DNA from 2 places in the Pseudoalteromonas sp. SCSIO 43095 genome. Region 2 is predicted to be linked to the other one. Evidence: predicted binding sites of a transcription regulator. Region 2 holds the regulator's gene; the other holds the start of a gene.
The links. Region 2 encodes sigma-54, which starts transcription at its own class of promoters, with help from an activator protein. Its sites were predicted from a motif close to GTTGGCACGNNNNTNGNNT; they were not measured.
Positions count from the first base shown of each region.

Region 1: the regulator sigma-54 is predicted to act here: its motif matches at 2,946-2,964, upstream of LOC50_RS10890 (DUF1328 family protein).

Region 1 covers NZ_CP087995.1:2,311,959-2,316,327, forward strand. Annotated here, with positions in the region: gene LOC50_RS10875 (sodium ion-translocating decarboxylase subunit beta) at 1-434, opposite strand, end outside; gene oadA (sodium-extruding oxaloacetate decarboxylase subunit alpha) at 449-2,230, opposite strand; gene LOC50_RS10885 (OadG family protein) at 2,243-2,488, opposite strand; gene LOC50_RS10890 (DUF1328 family protein) at 3,011-3,184, shown strand; gene LOC50_RS10895 (hypothetical protein) at 3,231-3,422, shown strand; gene LOC50_RS10900 (YcxB family protein) at 3,593-4,060, shown strand; gene csrA (carbon storage regulator CsrA) at 4,116-4,307, opposite strand.
Region 2 covers NZ_CP087995.1:268,570-272,938, reverse strand. Annotated here, with positions in the region: gene lptA (lipopolysaccharide transport periplasmic protein LptA) at 1-296, shown strand, start outside; gene lptB (LPS export ABC transporter ATP-binding protein) at 293-1,018, shown strand; gene LOC50_RS01275 (RNA polymerase factor sigma-54) at 1,353-2,852, shown strand; gene hpf (ribosome hibernation promoting factor) at 2,879-3,166, shown strand; gene ptsN (PTS IIA-like nitrogen regulatory protein PtsN) at 3,171-3,623, shown strand; gene rapZ (RNase adapter RapZ) at 3,643-4,369, shown strand, end outside.

The DNA of each region.
Region 1 (4,369 bases), 1.0 Mb from region 2:
CCAATAATGGCAATTGCTGACGCATCTTGTAAACTAAACTCAAACCCTGGGATAAAGTTAAGTAAAATAGCCCCAAATAAGGTAGCAAAAATACCAAACTGCGCCGCAGCACCTAATAACAACATACGCGGGTTGGCAATTAACGCACTAAAGTCAGTGAGCGCGCCCACTCCCATAAATATTAATAACGGAAAAATTCCGGTATCAATACCTACATAGTAAACATAATAAAGTAAGCCACCAGGGTCAGATAAACCTGCCACAGGAATATTAGTTAAAATAGCACCAAAACCAATGGGCAGTAATAGTAGCGGCTCAAAGTTTTTAACTATAGCTAAAAATAATAACAAACAACCAACGGCAATCATGATCAGCCCAGGAAATGTAAAGTTAGCAATGCCTGTGGCATGCCAGAGGTTTAAAATACCATCCATCCTCTAATTACTCCTTAAGCTAATGCAATCATTGCATCGCCGGTTGACACTGAATCACCTTCAGAGACAAGCACGTCTGCAATTGTACCGGTATGCATGGCGCGTACTTCGGTTTCCATTTTCATGGCTTCCATAATAATCACCACATCGCCTTCATTTACTACCTGACCTGGCTTTACTTTAATTTTAAAGATATTACCGGCAAGTGGCGCATTAAGAGTTTCACCTGAAGCAACTGATGCCGACTGCGGAATATGCTCTGAGTCTTTTAGCGTCACCTCTTTAAGCTCACCGCCTTGAGCAACCACGACATCGTATACTTTGCCATCTACTTTAACGCTGTATTGCTCAGCCTTAACGCCTTTATTGTTTGCCGCTGATTTTTCAGGTGCTTTATTTGAGCTATCATCAGCGCTGGGAACAGGTTCAAATGCGTCAGGGTTATTACGGTTTTTAATAAACTTCAAACCAATTTGTGGGAATAAGGCATACGTGAGCACATCATCAATTTGCTCATCAGCAAGCGTTAAGCCTTGCTCTTGCGCAAGTTTACTTAATTCAGCCTCAAGCGTTTCAAGTTCAGGTTTAATAATATCTGCAGGGCGACAGGTAATTGCTTCGCTGCCATCAAGTACACGCTCTTGTAGCTCTTTATTCATAGGAGCAGGTGTTGAACCATACTCACCTTTTAATACGCCAGCGGTTTCTTTGGTGATGGTTTTATAGCGCTCGCCAGTAAGCACATTAAGTACTGCCTGAGTACCAACAATTTGCGAGGTCGGTGTAACTAATGGAATAAAGCCCAAATCCTCACGCACCCGTGGAATTTCAAGTAATACTTCGTTTAGTTTATCAGCAGCGCCTTGCTCTTTAAGTTGATTTTCCATGTTAGTTAACATACCACCTGGCACTTGGGCTAATAAAATTCGGCCATCAACACCTTTTAAACTGCCTTCAAACGCAGCGTACTTTTTACGTACGTCTCTAAAGTAAGCTGCAATTTCTTCAAGGTGGTTTAAATCAAGCCCAGTATCACGCTCAGTACCTTCCACGATTGCAGCAATTGTTTCAGTTGCTGAATGACCATAAGTCATACTCATAGACGATACAGCCGTATCGAGCATATCAATACCGGCATCAATCGCTTTTTGATACGTTGCGGTACTTAAACCCGTTGTTGCATGACATTGCATAGCAATAGGAATTGAAACTGTTTCTTTTAAGCCTTTAATCAGTTTTTCTGCATCATAAGGCTTAAGCAATCCCGCCATATCTTTAATACAAATTGAATGACAACCTAATTCTTCAAGCTGCTTAGCAAGTGTTAGCCACATATCCAATGTGTGTACTGGGCTTACCGTGTAAGAAATCGTACCTTGGGCATGCGCGCCTACCTTAACCGCCGCTTTTATAGCAGTTTCTAAGTTACGTACATCATTCATGGCATCAAAAATGCGAAATACGTCTACGCCATTTTTGTGCGCGCGCTCAACAAACTTTTCAACAACGTCATCAGCATAATGGCGATACCCCAATAAGTTTTGACCGCGAAGTAACATTTGCTGGGGTGTATTTGGCATCGCCTTTTTAAGCGCGCGAATACGCTCCCAAGGATCTTCGCCTAAATAACGAATACATGAGTCAAAGGTAGCCCCACCCCAAGACTCTATAGACCAATAACCTGCGTCATCAATTTTTTTTGCAATAGGTAACATGTCGTCTAATCGCATGCGGGTAGCTAAAAGCGACTGATGGGCGTCTCGAAGTACGAGTTCTGTTATTTTTAATTTAGCCATTGGTATGCTCCTCTAATTATTATTTGTTTTGTACTGAGCAATGGCAGCACTAATTGCAGCGATGTGCTCATTTGGCACACCTTGAGATTTAAAAGATGGTGTTCTCTGTGATACTTCAAGTTCTGGCTGAGAAAATTTGCTAGCCAGCTTAGACATAACTGTCACTGCACCAATCAATAAAGAAAGAAATACAAACACACCCACCATACCGGTTAGCATTAAATTGCCTGCAGTTGTAAGCAAAGCCCCTATATCCATAATTCTCCCCTGTTCAAAACTGAATACATAAAAAGTCAGTTTATTTAAATAAATATTCACTAATAGTAACAAAAACTACTCTTTTGTCTACACATTGTAAATTGGTAAAACCAATTAATCTAAAAGTAACATATCACCAATAAGGTTAACACCACCTAAAATAGCTTATTTAACCTATATATATAGATGGTAAAAATGTTCGTTATAAATAAAGAATATATAAAAACCCTAATATTCTGTAAAAACACATAAAAATATACCAAATGAGCTAATCCACTAAAAACTGCCAAAGCAAATGCTAATTGGTCTTACCAAAATAACGACTGTAAAAACTATTTATTATCTCATCAGACACCACTGTGAATAAGTTACAGATAAAACCGTAAAAATTACCAACCTAATATAAAGCTAAACTCAAAAATATAAGTTAAACCATTGATTTGAAACAAAATAAAATGCTGGCATATTACTCGCTTATATAAAAACAACACTTTAACACTTAGATAAATCAAGGAGATGACAATGTTACGCTGGACAATTACATTTTTGGTGATCGCACTAATCGCAGCCGTTTTAGGATTTGGTGGTATTGCAGGAGCCGCAGCAGGAATTGCTAAGATCATATTTTTTATCTTTATAGTTTTACTGGTTATTTCACTTGTCTCTGGCGCTTTACGTGGTAAAAGCCCCAAGTAGATAAGAAACAACGAACTTTTTAAATTTATATACAAGGAATTACATTATGAAATCATCAACACTTAAAGCAGCAGCTATTGGCCTATTCGCAAGTGCATTTATTATGGGTTGTGAAGACAATCATGCAGAAGAAGCCGGTGAACGCATCGACGAAGCCGTGACAGATGTTCAAAATAAAGTAGAAGATGCCTGTGAAGAAGTAAAAGAAGGAGTCAACGCTGAAGAAACAAATTGCTAATTCAGCCCCCTTTTTAAAAAGCGACCATTTGGTCGCTTTTTTTGTGTTTAGTATTAGTTGCCAAGTTGCTACCCATTAATTACAAACTCTGAACTATTAATTCTTTTTAAGCTGCGCATTTGCCACATAGCTTGCTAAAATGATAAAAAATAGCTTTTAAGTATAGATGCATGGTATTTACGACAACCTATAAACTCGATAAACCTTACTTTTATGAATGCTTCGACCAATCGCTGCCTTATAGTAAACGCGCGCAACCTAAATATTTTTTATTAGCACTGCTTGTTGTATTGGGATTATTTGGTATTTATGGTTTAGGAGATCATTACCTAGGTACATTTTTGCTTATGTTAGCTTTACTTGAGTGCATCGCCTTTTACTATCGCCGCCCATGGTGGGTTACCAGGCAAATGCTAAGCAGAGCGTCTGGTTCTGAAGTCACTCTCACCTTCGACGAAGACGGAATAAAATCAACCAATCATTACAAAAATTACCAGTTAGCTTGGCACGACATTAACGAAATTATTACTACAGATTGTGGACTATTGTTAAAAAGTAAAAGCGGTATGCAATACATTTCTAAGGCAATACTCGACGAAGAAACGATTGATTTTATAAACAAAAAAGCCACTCAGTGAGTGGCTTTTACAAATGTCATAGTTATATTAACTAGCACATTTTATACTATGTTGATTAAGCATTGCCCGGATTAGGGTTAGACTTTTCAGCTTGTATGCGCATGTAAATTTCTTCACGATGAACTGATACGTCTTTAGGTGCGTTAACACCGATACGAACTTGATTTCCTTTAACACCCAGAACAGTAACGGTTACTTCGTCACCAATCATCAGGGTCTCGCCTACTCTACGAGTTAGTATTAGCATTCTCTTGCTCCCATGTTCCAATAAAATTATAAGATTCCGAACAAACATTTTAATTAAAATTA
Region 2 (4,369 bases):
AACAGTTATTAATTGCCACAGGCAGCCCTGCATATTTTGAAGAAACACAAGCTGATGGCACCATAATGAGCGCCAGTGCTAATGAAGTGCGTTACGATGTGTCGCTGCGTTTTTTAACCTTAATCGGCGATGCAAGCATTGCTCAAGCAGGTCAAAAAATAACAGCTAAAAGTATCACTTACGATATCGAGCAGCAGTTAATTAGCGCAGAAAAAGACGAAAACTCAACAGACCGTGTACACACTATTTTAGTGCCTGTTGAAAATAAAAAAGAAGATGATAAAGGCCAACCATGAGCACATTAAAAGCAGAGCTATTAGCTAAAAGCTACAAAGGTCGTGAAGTGGTGAAAAACGTTGGCCTAGAGGTTGAAGCTGGCAGTATTGTGGGGTTACTTGGCCCTAATGGTGCAGGTAAAACCACCACCTTTTATATGATTGTAGGCCTTGTACCTAGCGATAAAGGCAAAATATCAATTGATGATAAAGATATTACTTTATTACCGATGCACAGCCGAGCGCGTTTAGGGATTGGTTATTTACCGCAAGAGTCGTCTATTTTTAGAAAGCTGACTGTTTATCAAAACTTAATGGCTATCTTAGAAACACGTAAAGAATTAAATAAACAACAACGCGAAGATACTTTAAATAATTTACTTGATGAATTTAGCATTCAGCATATCCGCGATAGTCAAGGTATGGCTTTATCAGGTGGTGAACGTCGCCGCGTTGAAATTGCTCGCGCGCTTGCAGCAAACCCTAAATTTATCCTTTTAGACGAACCCTTTGCGGGGGTTGATCCTATCTCAGTATTAGATATTAAAAAGATTATAGAGCATCTTAAAAACCGTGGCATTGGCGTCCTTATTACAGATCATAACGTGCGCGAAACACTTGATGTTTGTGAAAAAGCCTACATAGTTTCTCATGGGGAGTTAATTGCATCAGGCACTCCTGAATACGTATTAAACGATAAAACAGTACGCGATGTTTATTTGGGCGAGCAGTTCAAGCTCTAATATGTGTGTTATTCCACTAAGCATCTGCTAAGATTAATCATACTTAGGTCTGTTGACCTATCAAGGTTGAATTTGCAGCAGTCTGTTTGGTATTTAGGCAAGGCAGAGCCTATGTGGTGTGGTATTTCCCCATAAATAGGCGATAACGCAGCATCAATGCCAAACAGGCGCTGCCCTTCGGGTTCTGCCTAGGGACGATTTACTCTTTGTTGCTCGGTTTTGACTTAGCCCACTAGGTTACAAACCTCGCGCCGCAATTAAACCGCCCCTAGTTTGAACAAATTTTAATCGTAAAGGTCAACAGACCGTAATTTAAAAGGATTGTTAGAGATACATGAGGCAATCATTACAGCTGCGCATGGGCCAGCAACTTACAATGACTCCACAATTGCAACAAGCAATTCGCTTATTGCAACTCAGTACATTGGATCTCCAGCAAGAAATTCAAGAAGCGCTCGATAGCAACCCCTTGCTTGAAGTTGAAGAACACGATTACAGCGAAGACACTGCAGGTAAAAACGAACAAAAAGCCGATAACGATGACTTAACGCTAAGTGCCTCAGCTGACGATAAACCTAGCGAGTATGAGCAAGATAGCGGCGAAGCAATGACCAAAGACACCATTAGCGATGATATGGCTATGGATGTTACTTGGGATGAATATATGAGTGCTGCGCCTGCCTCTTCATCGGGCCCAATGCCAGAAGATGAATCTATTTATCAAGGCTCTTCGACTGAAACGCTGCATGAGTATTTAATGTGGCAACTTCAACTGACGCCGTTTAGCCCTACCGATGAAGCGATAGCTATTGCAATTGTAGAAGCTGTGGACGACTCAGGGATTCTAACCCTTAGCTGTGAAGAAATATTAGAAAGCTTTAACCAAGAAAACGACGCCGAAGATGAAGTTGAACTTGACGAAATAGAAGCGGTACTAAAGCGTATTCAACTATTTGATCCAGTGGGAATAGCCGCGCGTAGTTTACAAGAGTGCTTGTGTATTCAGCTAAATCAATTTGATAAAGACACACCTTTTTTAAACGAAACAAAAATGATCTTAACCGATCATATTGATTTACTGGCTGCGCGTGACTATCGCACGTTGATGAAAAAAACAAAGCTTAAAGAAGATGAGCTTAAAGAAATCATGACGTTGATTCATACGCTCAGCCCAAAACCGGCAGACACTATTGTCAGAGAAGAGTCTGAGTACGTTATTCCTGACGTGTCGGTTAAAAAAGTAAAAGGCCGTTGGGTGGTTGAACTAAACCCAGATAGCATGCCTAAGATCAGAGTAAATAGCCAATATGCAGCTATGTCGCGTACGGTTAAATCAAGTGGTGATAGCCAGTTTATTCGCTCGCACTTACAAGAGGCTAAATGGTTTATAAAAAGCTTAGAAAGTAGAAACGACACGCTGCTTAAAGTAACTAACTGTATTGTGCAGCAACAACAGGCCTTTTTTGAACATGGTCCTGAGGCGATGAAGCCTATGGTACTTAACGATGTGGCTGAAATGGTGGAAATGCACGAGTCGACTATTTCACGTGTTACTACGCAAAAATACATGCACACACCACGTGGCATTTTTGAGCTTAAATATTTCTTTTCAAGCCATGTAAGTACTGAAAATGGTGGCGAATGCTCATCAACAGCAATACGAGCATTAATTAAAAAATTAATCGCTGCAGAAAACTCAGCTAAACCATTGAGTGATAGTAAAATTGCAGATATATTGGCAGAGCAAGGAATTAAAGTAGCGAGGAGAACTATAGCAAAATATCGCGAATCTCTAGCTATTCCCCCGTCTAATCAACGTAAAAGTTTGATTTAAGGCGTACAACAAAGAGGAAAATGTTTATGCAACTGAATTTAACTGGTCGTCATGTAGATATTACCGACTCGCTTAGAGACTACGTAAATAGCAAATTTTCGAAGTTACAGAGGCACACTGATCACATAACGAATGTGCACGTTATTCTCGATGTAGAAAAACTAAACCAAAAAGCTGAAGCAACCGTTCATGTTAGTGGCGCTGAGATTTTTGCTTCTACTGAGCATCAAGATATGTATGCCGCTATAGACTCGCTCATTGACAAGCTAGATCGTCAAGTAATTAAACACAAAGAGAAACTTGCTCGACACTAACACTATGAAACTAAGCTCACTTATCTGTCAGGACTGCAGTAAAGCTGCGGTCCTTTTTAATAGTAAAAAAAGAATTTTAGAATTTATCAGTGAATTGGCTCACAATAAACTGCCCTATTTAACACAACAAGATATTCTTAATGCATTAACTGCAAGAGAAAAGCTTGGAAGTACAGGTATAGGTCGAGGAATTGCAATTCCACATGGTCGTATGAGTGGTGTACAAGAGCCTCTTGCACTTATATTAGTGAGCGAAACGGCTATTAATTTTGATGCGATAGATAACCGACCGGTCGACATTTTTGTTGCCTTAATTGTACCTGATGGTGACAATAAGCAGCATTTAAAAACCTTAGCCACGATAGCAGAAAAGCTCAATGATAAAGAATTTTGTAAACAGTTACGCGCCGCCAAATCGGATAGCGAACTGTATCAGGTTATCGTCAGTCAATCGTAGTAATAAAGAAAGGTGGTAAATGGAATTAATAATTATAAGCGGTCGCTCAGGGTCAGGTAAATCTGTGGCGTTACGCGTTGTGGAAGACTTAGGTTATTATTGTGTAGACAATATTCCTCTTAATTTATTACCATCATTAGTGCGCAGTGTTTCCGACAGTTATAATAAAATTGCTGTGAGTGTTGATGTACGTAACCTACCTAAAGAGCAACAGCAGTTTAATGAAATCATTGAATATTTACCTGGTTTTACTAAACCAACGGTATTTTATTTAGACAGTGACGATCAAACATTAATAAAACGCTTTTCAGAAACGCGTCGTCTTCACCCTTTATCTATTGATTCTTTGCCGCTTGATTTAGCCATAAAAAAAGAAAAACAACTACTTGATGTATTGATTAATCGTGCTGATTATATGATTGATACCACAGATTTAAGTGTGCATCAGCTTGCTGAGTCTATTCGTGAAAAAATACTCGGAAAAAAAGATAAACAACTGATCATTACCTTTGAGTCATTTGGTTTTAAACACGGCCTCCCTAAAGAAGCAGATTACGTATTCGATGCCCGTTTTTTACCAAACCCGCATTGGGAGCCTGAACTAAAGCTACTTACAGGGCTGGATCAACCAGTAAAAGACTACCTAGCAAGTCACAGTATAGTGCAAAAATTTACATGGCAAATTCAAACATTTGTGCAAACATGGCTGCCGCATTTAGAACGAAATAATCGCAGCTACTTAACTA